3 regions of the Neisseria brasiliensis genome follow, and region 2 is predicted to be linked to each of the others. Evidence: predicted binding sites of a transcription regulator. Region 2 holds the regulator's gene; each other region holds the start of a gene.
What was found. The regulator FNR, encoded in region 2, switches genes on or off when oxygen is low (the NO sensors DNR and NnrR bind a similar motif). The targets are predictions, from matches to a motif close to TTGATNNNNATCAA.

Region 1 (5,804 bases), 1.2 Mb from region 2:
AAACCTTCTTGGTTAATATTGAGAAAGCGTAAGGAGCGGAACAATGGCATTACAATCATTAGATATCAAACGCCGCTCTGCAACATCGGGTATTACGCCATCGCCTCAGGTGCGTAAACCGGTTGAAGTGGCAAAATTAATCGACGTCAGCACCTGTATCGGCTGTAAAGCCTGTCAGGTGGCGTGTTCGGAATGGAACGACATCCGTGACGAAATCGGTGAAAACGTCGGCGTATACGACAACCCGATTGATTTGACCGCAAAAAGCTGGACAGTGATGCGCTTCAGTGAAACCGAAGAAAACGGCAAACTGGAATGGCTGATTCGTAAAGACGGCTGTATGCACTGTGCCGATCCGGGCTGTCTGAAAGCGTGTCCTTCACCGGGTGCGATTATTCAGTATGAAAACGGTATCGTCGATTTCCATCAGGAAAACTGTATCGGCTGCGGCTACTGTATTTCAGGCTGTCCGTTTAACATTCCGCGCATCAACAAAGAAGACAACCGTGCGTACAAATGTACCTTGTGTTCAGACCGCGTGGCTGTCGGTCAAGAGCCTGCTTGCGTGAAAACCTGTCCGACCGGCGCGATTCAGTTCGGCAGCAAAGAGCACATGAAAGAAGTGGCTCAAGAGCGCATTAAAGACTTGAACAACCGCGGCTACCAAAATGCCGGTCTGTATGACCCGCAAGGGGTAGGCGGTACGCACGTGATGTATGTCTTGCACCATGCCGACAAACCTAACCTTTACAACGGCTTGCCTGAAAATCCAAGCATCAGCCCAACCGTGAAAGTATGGAAAGGTTTGCTCAAGCCTTTGGCAACATTCGGTATTGCTGCGGCAGCGGTTGCCGGTTGGATGCACTACATTACCGTAGGCCCTAACCGCGAAGACGAAGATAAACCTGAAGTCATCGGCAAAGACGGTAAAATCTTGCACGGTGAGGAGGATGCATAATGAAACCAAAGTTAATTCAGCGTTACAAACGCAGTGAACGCATCAATCACTGGGTTGTTGCCTTGTGTTTTATTTTGCTGGCCATTTCCGGTTTGGCATTCTTCTATCCGGCATTTTTCTGGTTGACCGGCATTTTTGGTACGCCGCAATTGGCGCGGATTTTGCACCCGTTTATCGGTGTGGTGATGTTTATCGGCTTTTTCATTCAGTTTTTCCGTTACTGGAAATTCAACTTCTTCGATAAAGAAGATGTGAAATGGATGAAGTCGGTGACCACCATTTTGAAAGGCCATGAAGTGGGTGACGTCGGCAAATACAACGGCGGTCAGAAAGGCATGTTCTGGTTGATGACGGCTTGTATGCTGGTATTGGTGATTACCGGTGTCATCGCATGGCGTCCGTATTTTGCCGAGATGTTCCCGATCCCGGTGATTCGTTTGGCGTTGTTGTTCCATGCCGGTGCCGCGATTGTTTTGATTGCCGGTATTATCGTGCACGTTTACGCAGCGATTTGGGTTAAGGGCACGGTTCGCGCCATGACCGAAGGTGTGGTTTCGCAACAATGGGCGAAGAAACACCACCCAAGATGGTATCGTGAAGTGATGGCCAAAACCGATGAAAAAACGGTTGAAACGCCAATCACCGATGTCAACAATCAACACAAACTGTAATGGTTTAGCCTAGCCTGAGCATTATCATCGGGTTATGGCATAGTAAAAGGCCGTCTGAAAAATATTTTTTCAGACGGCCTTTTGTTGTTTGATTAATGTGCAGAATCAGCTGCTTGTGCCTGTTTACGGTAAGCCAATACATAAAGCATGCCGACGAATACTGAGCCGCCGACTGCATTACCCAAATAAACCGACACCATATTGTGCATAAACTGCGCCCAAGAAATATCGGCGCCGCCCCAAATCGCTGCCGGAATCACAAACATATTGGCGACAACGTGTTGAAAACCGATTAATACGAAAATCATAATCGGAAACCAAATCGCCAAAATCTTACCGCCGTAAGTATGCGCACCGTAGCACAACCATGCGCCCATCGCCACCATCCAGTTACAACCAATGCCGGATACGAAAGCATGCGCAAAATCCGCCGATACTTTGGTTTGCGCCACGGCAATGGTTTCATGCAAGTAGCAGCCTTCGGTCAAACCCAAAAAATGGCCGAAAAACCATGCCACAAAAAATGCGCCGAGCACATTCGCCAGCGATACAATCAGCCAATTACGCAGCCATTTGGCGGTGGTAATCTTTTTCATCATCACGGCCACAGGCAACACCATCATATTGCTGGTAATTAATTCTGCGCCGCCCAATAAAATACAAATCAGGCCGATGGGGAAAACCGCTGCGCCGAGTAGGGTAGCCAAGCTGCCCATTTCTTCCGGCATACCACCGACCACGCGGATGTAGGCCAGATAGCCGATGGAAATAAATGCGCCACCCAAAAAGCCCAAGACGCTCAGTTGCAGCGCGTCGCCGTTGCCTTTTGCGACGCCTTTATCAGCGGTCGCGCGCAGGATTTCATGCGGGTATAAATCACTCATGTTTGTTGTCCGTATCGAATACAAGCATTATTTTACGGTGGCAGAATGCTATCGCGCTTGATATAACTCAAGGGTGTATTTTTGTTATTCCATGTAATTGAGGCCGTCTGAAACGTTTCAGACGGCCTCAAGTTGATTTCGGCTTATTTCTTCAGTTCGGCCAAAATATCATCGACGGTTTTCTTCGCATCGCCGAAACACATCACGCTGTTTTCATTGAAGAACAGCGGATTTTGCACGCCGGCGTAACCGGTATTCATCGAGCGTTTGAACACAACCACTTCTTTAGCATTCCACACTTCCAACACCGGCATGCCGGCAATCGGTGAATTCGGGTCGGTTTGCGCGGCAGGGTTGACGGTGTCGTTGGCACCAATCACCAATACCACGTCGGTTTCGGCGAAATCATCATTGATTTCATCCATTTCCAACACGATGTCGTAAGGAACTTTGGCTTCGGCCAGCAATACGTTCATGTGACCCGGCAAGCGGCCGGCGACAGGGTGGATACCGAAGCGCACTTGCGTACCGTTTTGGCGCAGCAGCTCGGTGATTTCAGCCACCGGATATTGCGCTTGTGCCACCGCCATGCCGTAGCCCGGCGTGATGATGACGCTGGACGCGTCTTTCAGCAAAGCGGCTACACCGGCAGCATCGATTTCGCGGTATTCGCCCACTTCGCCGCTGCCCGTTGCGGCTGCCGTGCTGTCTGAACCAAAACCGCCGGCAATCACGGAAATAAACGAGCGGTTCATCGCTTTACACATGATGTACGACAGAATCGCACCGCTGGAACCGACCAGCGCACCGGTCACAATCAGCAAATCGTTAGACAGCATAAAGCCCGCTGCTGCCGCTGCCCAGCCGGAGTATGAGTTCAGCATCGACACCACCACCGGCATGTCCGCTCCGCCGATGGAAGCGACCAAATGCCAGCCGAAAGCCAAGGCAATCAAGGTCATCACAATCAGGGCGAACCAGCTGCCGTCGGCTGATACAAACACCAACAGCAAAATAAACGACACCACCAAAGCGGCCAAATTCAGCTTATGCTTGGCCGGCAGTTGCAGCGGTTTGCTGCTGATTTTGCCGTTGAGTTTGCCAAAGGCCACAATCGAGCCGGTAAACGTCACCGCACCGATGAAAACACCCAAGAATACTTCCACCAAGTGAATGGTGTGCATATCCGAAGGTACATCACCCGGGTAAATAAAGCTGTTGAAACCAACCAACACCGCGGCCAAGCCGACGAAGCTGTGCAATAGGGCAATCAGCTCGGGCATTTCGGTCATCTCGACTTTTTTGGCTTTGTAGATACCGATGGCGGCACCGGCAGCCATTGCCAACACAACCCAGAAAAGGCCGGAAGACTGCTCACTGAAAATGGTGGCAAATAAGGCAATCGCCATGCCGACCATGCCGGAATAACAGCCTTGCTTGGCGGTTTCCTGTTTTGACAAACCGGCCAGCGCGAAAATAAATAAAATTGCGGCGACGATGTAGGCCGCAGTAACCAAACCTAAAGACATATCGTAACCCCTTATCCTTTGCGGAACATATTCAACATGCGGCGGGTAACATAGAAGCCGCCGAAGATATTAATGCTGACAATTAATACCGCGATAAACGCCAAAAACGACACAAAGCCGTGACCTTGGCCGATTTGCAGCAGCGCACCGACCACGATAATGCCCGAAATCGCATTGGTCACCGACATCAGTGGTGTGTGCAGCGAGTGCGATACGTTCCACACTACGTAATAGCCAATCACACAAGCCAAAACGAACACGATAAAGTGGTTCAGAAAGGCAGCAGGGGCGACGGCACCAATCCACAAAATCAGAATCGCGCCAATCACCGCAGGGGCGAGTTTTTTCCACAATGGAACAGGTTTCGGCTCAGGTTTGGCCATCGGCGCGGCTTTTTCAGACGGCTTGGCTTGCGGCTGGGCGGAAACTTGAATCGCAGGCGGCGGGAAAGTGATTTCGCCATCGCGCGTCACGGTCATGTTACGGATAATCACATCGTCAAAATCCAGCGTGATTTCGCCGTCTTTATTCGGGCTGAGCAGTTTGGCCAAGTTCACCAAATTGGTGGCGTAAAGCTGGGAAGATTGTCCCGCCAAGCGGTTGGCCATATCGGTATAGCCGATGATTTTTACGCCGTTGTCGGTGATAAAGAGTTCGCCCGGACGGGTTAATTCGCAGTTGCCGCCGGTGGCTGCTGCCAAATCGACAATCACCGAACCCGGTTTCATCGATTGCACCATTTCGGCGGTAATCAGTTTCGGCGCCGGTTTGCCCGGAATGGCGGCGGTGGTGATGATGATGTCGACTTCTTTGGCTTGCTCGGCAAACAGCTTCATTTCCGCAGCGATGAATTCTTCGCTCATCACTTTGGCATAACCGTCGCCGCTGCCACCTGCTTCTTGTGGGAAGTCGAGCTTCAAGAATTGGCCGCCCATCGATTCGATTTGCTCAGCCACTTCCAAGCGCGTATCGAATGCTTTGACGATGGCGCCAAGTGAGTTTGCCGTGCCGATGGCGGCCAAACCGGCCACACCCGCACCAATCACCAACACTTGCGCCGGCGGTACTTTGCCCGCAGCGGTAATCTGACCGGTAAAGAAACGGCCGAACGCATTGGCCGCTTCAATCACGGCGCGGTAGCCGGAAATATTGGCCATAGAAGACAGCGCATCTAAGGCTTGGGCGCGGGAAATACGCGGCACCATGTCCATCGCTAACACGTTGACTTGCTTATCGTTTAAGGTCTGCACCAATTCAGGATTTTGTGCAGGCCAGATAAAGCTGACCAAGGTTTGACCGGCGTTCAGACGGCCTGTTTCCGATTCGGTCGGCGCGTTGACTTTATAAATCAACGGGCTTTGCCACACCGTATCCGCGTCGGCCATAATCGCACCGGCAGCTTCGTAAGCGGCATTATCCAAGCTGGCAGCCAAGCCGGCATCGCGTTCGATCACAATCTCAAAACCCAGCTTCTGCAACTGGGTCACGGTCGCAGGCGTACACGCCACACGGGTTTCACCGGCCAGAGACTCCTTAGGGATACCAATCCTCATGTCTTCGTCCTTTAAGTTGGTTAATCAAGCTTATGTAAATGAATCTTAGCCAATACTTTATAACTAATTTTTGCCTGAAAGACAATGAAAAAATTCTTTTTCTTAATATATTAATTTTAACTATACTTAGTCCGAAAAAGACTTTAGACTGCGGAAAAGGAGGTGGATAGCGTAGAGATTGTCGTGTTAAAATAAGACTTTAAAACCAA
Region 2 (5,804 bases):
GTACGCGGCTGTGCGGAGAAGGAATCCAACCATCATCTACTGCTGGACGTTCGCCTTGCACAGTACCAGGAGCAACTTGTTTAGTTACCAAGCTGCGGATTTTCACGTCAACGCGACGATCCGGCTCAATACATGCAATCAGAGCAGCACGACGTTTCGCTTTAGAAACTTTTTTGCCCAGGTTAGCCACTTCAGCTTCACAAGTAGCAGTCATACGAGTTTGAGATTCACCCAGACCTACAGCAGAGATTTTGCTAGAAGGTACGCCACGGTTAACCAAGTAGTTAGCCACGGTGTTCGCACGACGCTCAGACAGAGCTTGGTTGTATTGCTCAGAACCCATAAAGTCGGTGTGACCTTCAACACGTACGGTTTGTACGTTGGTGTTGCTCAGACGCTGAGCCAAAGCATTCAGGTTTTCTTGAGCTTCAGGACGCAGAGTATCTTTGTCGAAGCTGAACAAAGTCTTAGCAGACAATGAAACAGTTTCATCAGCATATTCTGGCTCTTCAACTTTAGCAACGGCATCGCCACACTCAACACGGCCTTGAGTGGCTTTGTCGAAGTAGGTGTTTTTCCAGCATTCGCCGTAGTTGTTGCGCACGACTTCTTGAGATTTGCTGCTTACGGTGTAACCGTGTTTGGTATGCGCTTCACTTGCCATTGCGGTGCCAGAAGCCACCAAGGCAACAAACAATGCGCTTAATTTCAGCTGTTTGGTCATTTTATTCCCTCATCAAAATTGTTATGCAACGGATGCATAATACACCGTCACAACTTTACCAATATACAGGCCGCAGCATATAAAATGGCGGCAAATCGGATATATCAGGTTGCACTATAAAGAAGCCGAGGGCAAACTGTCAATACTCGATGCCTCTGAACAATCATGAAACTGCCTGCTTCCTGACTACCAATCATGCCGAAAAATCAAACTTGTGTCATTTATTTATGGATAAATCCCCATAAGGTTTGCTCTATCGTTGTACAAAAGCAACAACCATTTCAAAGTGCGATGATGGCTTCTTAAAACTTTCTGATGGAGAATTTAGATACTTCTTGAAAAAACAAAAGCTTCCCAAAGAAAGCCGATTCACGCCGACAAAATTAAATAAAATATGCTAAATTACGCCATATTTGTCGCACAATATCCACAACTCAAATACCATGAAATTACAACAATTACGCTACGCACTCGAAGTTTACCGCCATAATCTGAATGTCTCCGAAGCAGCCGACGCACTGTTTACTTCCCAGCCGGGTATTTCCAAACAAATCCGATTACTGGAAGAAGAGCTGGGCATTCAGATTTTTATCCGCAGCGGTAAACGCGTGGTTTCAGTTTCCCAGCCGGGCAAAGCAGTGTTGGAAATTTCCGAGCGCATTTTGCGTGATGTGCAAAATATCAAAAACATCGGCAGCGAGTTTACCGACCACGATAGTGGCGCACTCACCATTGCCACAACCCATACACAGGCACGTTATGCCCTGCCGCACATTGTGGCTGATTTTGTAAAGCGTTATCCCAGAGTTAATCTTACCATCAAACAAGGCAGTCCTTCGGCTATTGCGCAGATGGTCAGCAACGGTGAAGCCGACATTGCCATTATTACCGAAAAGCTCGACGACCATCCTGAATTGCGCAAACTTAATTGTTACGACTGGAATCATGCGGTGATCGTGCCTAAGAACCATCCTTTACTTGATTGCAGAAATCCGCTCAGCATTGAAGATTTGGCCAGCTTTCCGTTAATTACTTATGAATTCGCCTTCCATTCTAGCAGCAGCATCGCGCGTGCTTTTACCAAAGCCAAGCTGGAGCAGCCGGAAGTGGCTCTAGCCGCTGCTGATACCGACGTGCTAAAAACGTATGTCAAACTGGGCTTAGGCGCGGGCTTGATGGCAAAAATGGCTTACGATCCGCAAGCCGATCAAGATTTGGAATTGATTGATGTGGCTCATTTGTTTGAGCCGTCACCCACTTGGATTGCTATCCGTTCAGATACTTATTTACGCGGCTATACTTATGACTTTATCGAGATGTTTGCACCTCATTTAAACCGTGAAAATATCGACCGTATCTTGTATACACCGATTATGGAGGACTTCTCCATTTAAATTAGCGCGTTTGTTTATTTCCCTAAAGATAAAAGGCCGTCTGAAACACACAACTTCAGACGGCCTGTTGACATTTTCAGCCCTTACATAGCATGCGCGCAGCCGGATACCATTTTTTTCAAGGCCTGCGAGTCGAGAATCTTGATGTGTTTATGTTCCACTTCAATCAAACCTTCGTGATGGAATTTCGACAACGTGCGGCTGACGGTTTCTAGCTTCAAACCCAAATAGCTGCCGATTTCTTCACGCGACATGCGCAGGATGAAATCATTGGCGGCAAAACCGCGCGAATACAAACGATTCGATAAATTCAACAAAAATGCGGCCAAACGCTCTTCGGCACGCATATTGCCCAACAACAGCATCACGCCTTGATCACGCACGATTTCGCGGCTCATCAAGCGGAAAAAGTGGGTTTGCAGGCTTGGAATGTTTTGTCCCAACTCTTCCATGTGGGCAAACGGCAATTCACACACTTCACTGTCTTCCAAGGCCACGGCATCGCAGCTGTGGACATGCGAACAAATGCCGTCCATACCGATCAATTCGCCCGACATAAAGAAACCGGTCACTTGGTCGCGTCCGTCTTGGCTTGCCACCGTGGTTTTGAAAAAACCGGCACGAATGGCAAACAAAGAAGTAAACGGTTCGCCGGCGCGGAACAGATATTCGCCTTTTTTCAGACGACGGCTCTGACGGATAACGGCATCCAGCTGGGAAAATTCGTTAGGCATCAAACCAACCGGCAAACAAAGTTCACGCAAAGAACACGTCGAACACAATGCTTTCAATTGATGTGTAGAATTGTGTGTGGCCATAAAATACCTTTTTTATAAAACTTCTTACTGACTGAGCTTCTCTTGACTCATATCAAGACAGGTTTATCATAATGTGGCATTCTAGCAAACTAAATCGAATTTTACTAATTCGTTAAACAAAATATAAGCACAACACGACCATCATGAAAATAATTCCGATACAAAACAACGAACTACCAGAATTTGACCGCGACTTGATTGCCAAGCTTCCGGCAAGCGGCCCACGCTATACGTCTTATCCCACCGCCGACCGCTTCCACGATGGCTTTCGCGAAGCCGAATACACCCATGCGCTGCACTTACGCGGCCTAGGTGCGCTCAACAAACCTTTATCGCTTTATATCCACATTCCATTTTGCAATACCATCTGCTATTACTGCGGCTGCAACAAAATCATCACCAAAGACAAAACCCGCGCCGATGCTTATATTGAGTATCTTGAGCGCGAAATGGAATTGCTCTCCCCACATCTCAACGGCCGCCATCAATTGGCACAACTTCACTTCGGCGGCGGCACACCGACCTTCTTGAGCGACGACCAGCTTGAGCGCGTGTTTGAGATGATTCGCAAGCATTTCCAGCTGATGCCCAACGGCGAATATTCCATTGAAATCGACCCACGCAAAGTCAGCCGCGAAACAGTGCACAAACTCGGCAAACTCGGTTTCAACCGCATGAGCGTGGGCATTCAGGATTTCGATCCGAAAGTGCAGGAAGCGGTCAACCGCATTCAAAGCTTTGAAGAAACCAAAGAAGTGATTGATGCCGCACGCGAAGCCGGCTTCAAATCCGTCAGCGTCGATTTGATTTACGGCTTACCACATCAATCGGTAGAAAGCATGAAAGCCACTATTGATACTGTGCTCAGTCTCGATCCCGACCGCTTGGCGCTGTATCACTATGCCCACCTGCCACATATTTTCAAACCGCAGCGCCGCATCGACACCAATGCTGTACCGGGCAGCGAAGAGAAGCTCGATATGCTGCAATACTGCGTGCAAACTCTCACCGACCGCGGCTATGTGTTCATCGGCATGGATCACTTTGCCAAACCTGACGACGAGCTTTCCATCGCCCTGAAAGAAGGCTGGTTGCAGCGTAATTTCCAAGGCTATTCAACCTATGCCGATTGCGATTTAGTAGCCATCGGCGTGTCCAGCATCGGCAAAATCGGCAGCACCTATGCCCAAAACGAGCGCGACATCGACGCCTATTATGCCGCCATCGATGAAGGCCGCTTGCCGATTATGCGCGGCTACCAGTTGAACCAAGACGACTTATTGCGCCGCAACATCATTCAAGATTTGATGTGTCGCTTTTCATTGGATTTCCAAATTTACGAAAGCGTGTTCGGCATTCCATTCCACCAATATTTTGCCGATGAATTGGCCGACTTGCAGAATCTGGCCGAACTCGGCTTGCTGCGCTTGAAGCCGCACGGTCTGACTGTGACCCCGGAAGGCCGTTTCCTGATTCGCAATATTGCCATGGTATTCGACTACCACTTGCGCCATAAAGAAACCACGGCGAAATATTCGCAAACCGTGTAAAATGTTTTGCTTCATGACAAGGCCGTCTGAAACATATTCTGCTTTCAGACGGCCTTCTCCGTATCTCATTGACTTTACATCAATAACCGCCTACCATGACAGAAAAATGACATTTTCCCCACCATGCAACAGCCCGACTTCTTCACCATTCCCAGCCCGTGTATCGGCGTATGCGAAGCCAATGCCAAAGGCTATTGCAAGGGCTGCTTGCGCAGTCGTGAAGAGCGGCTCTATTGGCAGCAGATGAGCGATGAGCAAAAACACCAAGTCATGCGCCTGTTGAGTATGCGCAAAAACAAAATCCGCAACCGCAAACTGGATTTACTCGCCCCTGTCGATGGATCCAACGCCGAACAAATCAGCCTCGATTTTTAGGATAATCTACCAATCCACATACAACAAGGCCGTCTGAATCTTCAGATGGCCTCAGTTTTTAAATAATTAATCCAACAGATCCTGCCACCAACGACATAATCAAGTTCACCATCGGCTCGATTACCGTCCACAACACGCCGGTCATCAGCAAAAGCAGAATAATCCAAGTACCGTAAGGCTCAATCTTGCGGTATTGCATGGATTGCTTCGCCGGTAAGAAACTGTCCACGAAGCGACCACCATCCAAAGGCGGCACCGGTAGCATGTTCAGCACGAACAGCACCGCATTAATCGAAATACCGAATTGCGCCATTTTTGACATCGGAAATTGATACGATTCAGGCGCATACACCGCTGCCAATCCCCAACCAAACGCCATCACCAGATTCGACAACGGCCCGGCAATCGCCACCGTACGCATCCCCAAGCGTGCATCGCGGAAATTGCGCGGAATCACCGGTACCGGTTTCGCCCAGCCAAACATAAAACCGGTGGTAAAAAGCAACACCGCTGGCACCACCACCGTGCCAATCGGGTCAATATGCGCCAACGGATTCAGCGTCAGCCTGCCCATCTGTTCGGCGGTAGGGTCGCCCCAATAACGCGCCGCATAGCCGTGCGCCGCTTCGTGTACCGTAATCGCCAGCAACATCGGCAGCACCGCCAGTAAAAAAATACCTAAATCAAAATTCTGAAACATGGTTTTTCGCTCCGCAGAAAGCTGTTTGCGGGAAACAACTTTTCTAATATCAAGGCCGTCTGAACCGCCAAATAGTCAAGAATATAACAGATTTTGCAGATGTGGGCATAAAGTGGGGATTCAAGGTGATGCAAAGAGAGTCGGAATACCGTCTGAATGCCCGACTGATTTTTCAGACGACTGAAACAACGGTTTTCTTCTTCAGCATACACAATAAATTCTGCCGCTCTTGCTGTGCAAACA
Region 3 (5,804 bases), 340 kb from region 2:
CCTTACTGCACGGTTCACTTCACAGACGCTACGGGCACGTCCTGCCCTGAAACTTCATTTTACTTTTGCGCTGCCAAAATCTCTTGACCGCGCTTTAACACATTGATTGCACCCACAATATCCGCATTGTTTTGATAGCCACATTGCACACATTCAAAGTTTGCCTGTGTTTGACGGTTATCTTTGGCAGTATGTCCGCAAGCTGGGCAACAACGACTGGTATTTTGTGGCGGAACAGCCACCAAATGCCCACCGCGCCACAACAGCTTATAGTCCAACTGACGGCGAAACTCAAACCAAGACTGGTCTAAAATCGCACGGTTTAAGCTTGATTTGGCAGCAACGTTTTTTCCATGCTGCACGGCGTTGCCTTTAGCGGATTTGGACATATTCGCCACCTGCAAATCTTCCACATACACAATCGCGTGGTTTTGGCTGATTGCGCTGCTGATTTGGTGCAGGTAGTTTTTACGGATATTGCTGATTTTGTGGTGCAAACGGCTGATTTTTGCTTTCAGTTTCTGCCAGTTTTTGCTGAATTTGGTTTTGTGTTTGAACTGTTTTTGCAGTTTTGCTAGTTTGCCTTTCAACGTTTTGAATGCGTTGATTGGCTCAAAAAACTGACCATTGGACAATGTTGCAAATTTGGCAACACCCATATCAATCCCAGTTTCGCCACCGTTTGGCTGCGCGATTTCCTGCTCGGTTTCGGTTTGCATAGATACAAACCATTTACCGCATTTTTGCGATACGGTTACGTTTTTCAGGCTGCCTGAAACGTGTCGGCTGTTGCGATAGCGCACCCAACCGATTTTGGGCAAATAGATACGATTATTTTGCTGCTCCAATTTACAGCCTTGCGGAAAGCGGAAACTGTCTTTTTCGCCTTTGCGTTTGAATTTGGGGAAATCTGCGCGTTTGGCAAAGAAGTTTTTGAATGCGCTTTCCAAGTCTTTCAAACTTTGCTGCAAAACTTGGCTGTGGCAGTCTTTTAGCCAGTCTAATTCTCGTTTCCATTCAGGCAGCAAATTTGCGATTTTGGTGTAGCTAAATTTGAACGAATTATCTTGTTGATATTGTTCGTTTTGATACGCCAAAGCACGATTGAATACGAAACGCGAACAACCGCAAAATTGTTTCATTTTGCGGATTTGCTCGCCGTTTGGCATCAGTTCAAATTTGAATGTTTTGAGTATTAACATGATTTCATGGATAATGGAATTTTTAGCAATTTTACACTTGGTCTATGGAAAAAGAAACTGATTTAAGACGTGGTCGGCACGTTGTTTTTAATCTTCATGTACATTTGGTATTTGTCGCAAAATATCGCCGAAAAGTGTTCACAAAAGAAATTTTGGACGATATGCGCGGTATTTTTGAGAGCGTCTGCACCGATTTTGAAGCGCAACTGGTGGAATTTGACGGCGAAGATGACCATGTTCATTTACTTGTGAACTATCCGCCCAAAGTGTCTATTTCAAAACTGGTGAACAGCTTGAAAGGTGTATCTAGCCGCATGATTAGACAGAAAAATTATCCAAGCATCAAACAAAAATTATGGGGCGGTGCGTTGTGGTCGCCGTCTTATTTTGCAGGTAGCTGTGGTGGTGCGCCGATTACGATTATTCGGCAGTATATTGAACAGCAGAAAACGCCTGATTAACTGAATATCAACGGTTTTAGGACTGCTACGCAGTCCGCGCCTTATATCTCCGCCGTGAACGGCGAAGTTTTACGGCGCAGCCTGATAAACACAATGCCGGACTCATCACCCGGCATTGTGTTCACAACCCACACTCAGATTACATGGTTTCCGTGAAGGTACGGGTAATCACGTCTTGTTGTTGCTCGCGGGTTAATGAGTTGAAACGCACGGCATAGCCGGATACGCGGATGGTCAATTGCGGATATTTATCCGGATTTTCCATCGCATCTTGCAAGGTTTCACGGTTCAACACGTTGACGTTCAAGTGTTGGCCTCCTTCCAATTCACCGGCTTCGTGGTGGAAATAACCATCCATCAAACCGGCCAAATTGCGTTCGCGTGAGCGTTCGTCTTTACCTAAGGCGCCCGGCACAATCGAGAAGGTATAAGAAATACCGTCTTTGGCAAATTCAAACGGCAGTTTCGCTACTGAAGTCAACGAAGCAACCGCACCGTTCACATCGCGGCCGTGCATAGGGTTGGCGCCCGGGCCGAAAGGCGCACCAGCGCGACGGCCGTCTGGGGTGTTACCGGTTTTCTTACCATAAACCACGTTGGAAGTAATGGTCAACACGGATTGAGTCGGAATCGCATCGCGATAGGTTTTGTGGGTAGCCACTTTACGCATGAAGCGCTCTACCAAATCACAAGCGATTTCGTCAACACGGTCGTCATTGTTACCGAATTGCGGATATTCGCCTTCGATTTCAAAGTCAACCGCAACGCCGTTTTCATCGCGAATCGGTTTCACTTTAGCATATTTGATGGCAGACAGCGAGTCGGCTGCCACAGACAAACCGGCAATGCCGCAAGCCATGGTGCGGATGATGTCGCGGTCATGCAAGGCCATCAGCGCGGCTTCGTATGAGTATTTGTCGTGCATGTAGTGGATGATGTTTAAGGCGGTGACATATTGAGTTGCCAACCAATCCATGAATTGATCCATGCGGGCAAATACGGTGTCAAAATCCAATACTTCATCCAGAATCGGGTCAGATTTAGGACCTACCTGCTCTTTCGATTTTTCGTCCACACCGCCGTTGATTGCGTACAACAAGGTTTTGGCCAAGTTAGCACGCGCACCGAAGAACTGCATTTGTTTACCGATAATCATCGGGCTCACACAGCAGGCAATCGCGTAGTCATCGCTGTTGAAATCAGGGCGCATCAAATCATCGTTTTCGTATTGAACTGATGAAGTGTCAATCGAAACTTTGGCGCAGAATTCCTTAAAGCCTTGCGGCAATTGCTCAGACCACAAAATAGTGATGTTTGGCTCTGGTGAAGGACCCATATTGTAAAGGGTATGCAATACGCGGAAGTTGCTTCGGGTCACTAAGGTGCGGCCGTCTAAGCCCATACCGCCAATCGATTCGGTTGCCCAAATCGGGTCGCCTGAGAACAATTGATCGTATTCAGGGGTACGCAGGAAGCGTACCATACGCAGTTTCATCACCAAATGGTCAATGAATTCTTGCGCTTGGCTCTCGGTAATCAAGCCTTTTTGCAAATCGCGCTCGATGTAGATATCCAAGAATGAGGATACACGACCAAACGACATGGCGGCACCGTTTTGCGATTTCACGGCAGCCAAGTAAGCGAAGTAAGTCCACTGAATCGCTTCTTGCGCATTGGTCGCCGGTTTAGAAATATCGTAGCCATAAGACGCTGCCATTTCTTTCATTTGCGCCAAGGCATTGTATTGGTCGTTGATTTCTTCGCGGCGGCGGATTACTTCCTCCAAATTCACGCCGTTTTCCAAATCTGCTTGCAATGAGTTGTATTGATTCAGTTTGTCTTTCATCAAGAAATCAATACCGTACAAAGCCACACGGCGGTAGTCGCCAATGATACGACCGCGACCATAGGCATCAGGCAAACCGGTAATCACGCCTGATTTGCGGCAACGGCGGATATCAGGGGTATATACGTCAAACACACCTTGGTTGTGTGTTTTACGGTATTTGGTGAAGACTTCTTCGACTTCAGGATTCAAATCAACGTTATAGACCTTACACGCATCTTTCACCATTTTCAGACCGCCAAACGGCATGATGGCGCGTTTCAAAGGCTCATCGGTTTGCAGGCCAACGATGGTTTCCAAATCTTTGTCGATATAACCCGGCGCATGGCTGGTAATACCGGAAACCACTTGCGCATCAATTTTATAAGGCTCGTGGGTACGGTTTTCAACTTTGATGCCTTCCATCACTTCTGCCCACAATTTAGTTGTGGCTTCAGTAGCCGGCGCTAAGAAGCTGGCATCGCCTTCGTAAGGTGTGTAGTTTTTCTGAATAAAGTCACGAACATCTACGCTGGTTTCCCAGTCGCCGCCTACAAAGCCTTCCCAACCTAATGGGCGTTCTTGTACATCAGCAGACATATCAAACTCCTATTTTAAATAAAGTAAAAGCAAAGTGAACTAGATAATTTATATATTAAGAATAGCACTTTTTGCCCTAAAGAGATAGGAATAAACATGAAATAAAACTACTTATCTAGCCCGAGTTGATTTATATCAAGTCCGATTATAGCTACTTAAAACTACATTTAGATTACCCTGAAATTTTCTAAAAATCGGCGTAGAATAAAATAATTCAGCCCTTAAAATCTTGTCGATTTTAAGGGCTGAATTTCAGACGGCCTCGTTATGCAAACGGATGATGCAGCACAATGGTCTCTTCACGATCAGGGCCAGTCGAAACAATCGCCACCGGCGCGCCGCAGATTTCTTCAATGCGCTTCAGATAGGCTTTGGCATTCTCCGGCAAGGCATCGTATTCTTTCACGCCAAAAGTGGATTCCGTCCAGCCTGGCATGGTTTCAAAAATCGGTTTGCACAATTCCACAGTATCGGAGCCGCAAGGCAGGATGTCGGTTTTGCTTCCATCCGGCAATTCGTAGCCGATGCAAATCTTGATTTCTTCGATACCGTCCATCACGTCCAATTTGGTGATACACATACCGGAAATACCGTTTACCTGAATCGAGCGTTTCAAAGCGGCGGCGTCGAACCAACCGCAACGGCGTGCACGGCCGGTAACCGAGCCAAACTCATGACCACGTTCGGCCAAACCCGCACCCACTTCGCAGAACAATTCCGTTGGGAACGGACCCGAGCCCACGCGTGTGGTGTACGCTTTCACGATGCCCAACACATAATCCAACATTTGCGGACCCACACCGGCACCGGCAGAGGCCGCACCGGCCAAGCAGTTAGACGAGGTCACAAACGGATAAGTACCGTAGTCGATGTCAAGCAAGGTACCTTGCGCACCTTCAAATAGCAATTTTTCACCGGCTTGTGATTTATCGTTCAACACGCGTGATACATCGGTAATCATCGGTACAATGCGCGGCGCCACTTTTTCAATCACCGCCATCACGTCTTCCGCTTTTACCGGCTCAGCACCATGCAAATGTTGCAACTGAACATTATAGTAAGCCAAAATCGCTTCTAACTTTTCAGGAATTTTGTCCAGATTCAGCAAATCGCCCACACGAATCGCGCGACGAGCCACTTTGTCTTCATAGGCAGGGCCAATACCGCGGCCGGTGGTGCCGATTTTGCCTTTGCCGCGAGACGCTTCACGCGCCTGATCCAAGGCAATGTGGTAAGGCAGAATCAAAGGAGCAGTCGGCGCAATTTTCAGACGGCCTTCTACGTTTTTCACACCGGCGGCGTTCAATTCATCAATTTCACCCAGCAATGCTTCCGGCGAAACCACCACACCCGAGCCGATGAAGCAATCCAGTTGCTCATGCAAAATACCGCTTGGAATCAGGCGCAAAATGGTTTTTTTACCGCCTACCACCAAAGTGTGGCCTGCATTGTGGCCGCCTTGAAAACGCACCACGCCAGTGGTTTCTTCTGCCAACCAGTCAACAATCTTACCTTTACCTTCGTCGCCCCATTGCGCGCCGATTACGACAACATTCTTAGCCATAAATCAAAATCCTGATCTAAAAATTAATTAATTTCAATGATTTTCCACTCACCGTCGATTTCTTTCAGACGGCCTGCAATATCTTTTGAGCCATTGTGTTCCATGCCGTAATCAACAATCACACACTGACCTTGTTCACGCAAATCTTCAAT

Region 1: the regulator FNR is predicted to act here: its motif matches at 2,571-2,584, upstream of GJV52_RS02415 (formate/nitrite transporter family protein).
Region 3: the regulator FNR is predicted to act here: its motif matches at 4,214-4,227, upstream of pflB (formate C-acetyltransferase).

Annotation. Positions count from the first base shown of each region.
Region 1 is NZ_CP046027.1:454,183-459,986, reverse strand. It holds gene fdnG (formate dehydrogenase-N subunit alpha) at 1-32, shown strand, start outside; gene fdxH (formate dehydrogenase subunit beta) at 44-958, shown strand; gene GJV52_RS02420 (formate dehydrogenase subunit gamma) at 958-1,629, shown strand; gene GJV52_RS02415 (formate/nitrite transporter family protein) at 1,722-2,513, opposite strand; gene pntB (Re/Si-specific NAD(P)(+) transhydrogenase subunit beta) at 2,657-4,042, opposite strand; gene GJV52_RS02405 (Re/Si-specific NAD(P)(+) transhydrogenase subunit alpha) at 4,054-5,595, opposite strand.
Region 2 is NZ_CP046027.1:1,679,044-1,684,847, reverse strand. It holds gene GJV52_RS08465 (OmpA family protein) at 1-724, opposite strand, end outside; gene GJV52_RS08460 (CysB family HTH-type transcriptional regulator) at 1,168-2,118, shown strand; gene fnr (fumarate/nitrate reduction transcriptional regulator Fnr) at 2,202-2,936, opposite strand; gene hemN (oxygen-independent coproporphyrinogen III oxidase) at 3,080-4,486, shown strand; gene GJV52_RS08445 (DUF1289 domain-containing protein) at 4,610-4,861, shown strand; gene GJV52_RS08440 (site-2 protease family protein) at 4,920-5,561, opposite strand; gene GJV52_RS08435 (hypothetical protein) at 5,734-5,804, opposite strand, start outside.
Region 3 is NZ_CP046027.1:2,017,528-2,023,331, reverse strand. It holds gene GJV52_RS10050 (RNA-guided endonuclease InsQ/TnpB family protein) at 60-1,202, opposite strand; gene tnpA (IS200/IS605 family transposase) at 1,247-1,663, shown strand; gene pflB (formate C-acetyltransferase) at 1,803-4,088, opposite strand; gene GJV52_RS10035 (adenylosuccinate synthase) at 4,354-5,652, opposite strand; gene GJV52_RS10030 (ATP phosphoribosyltransferase regulatory subunit) at 5,676-5,804, opposite strand, start outside.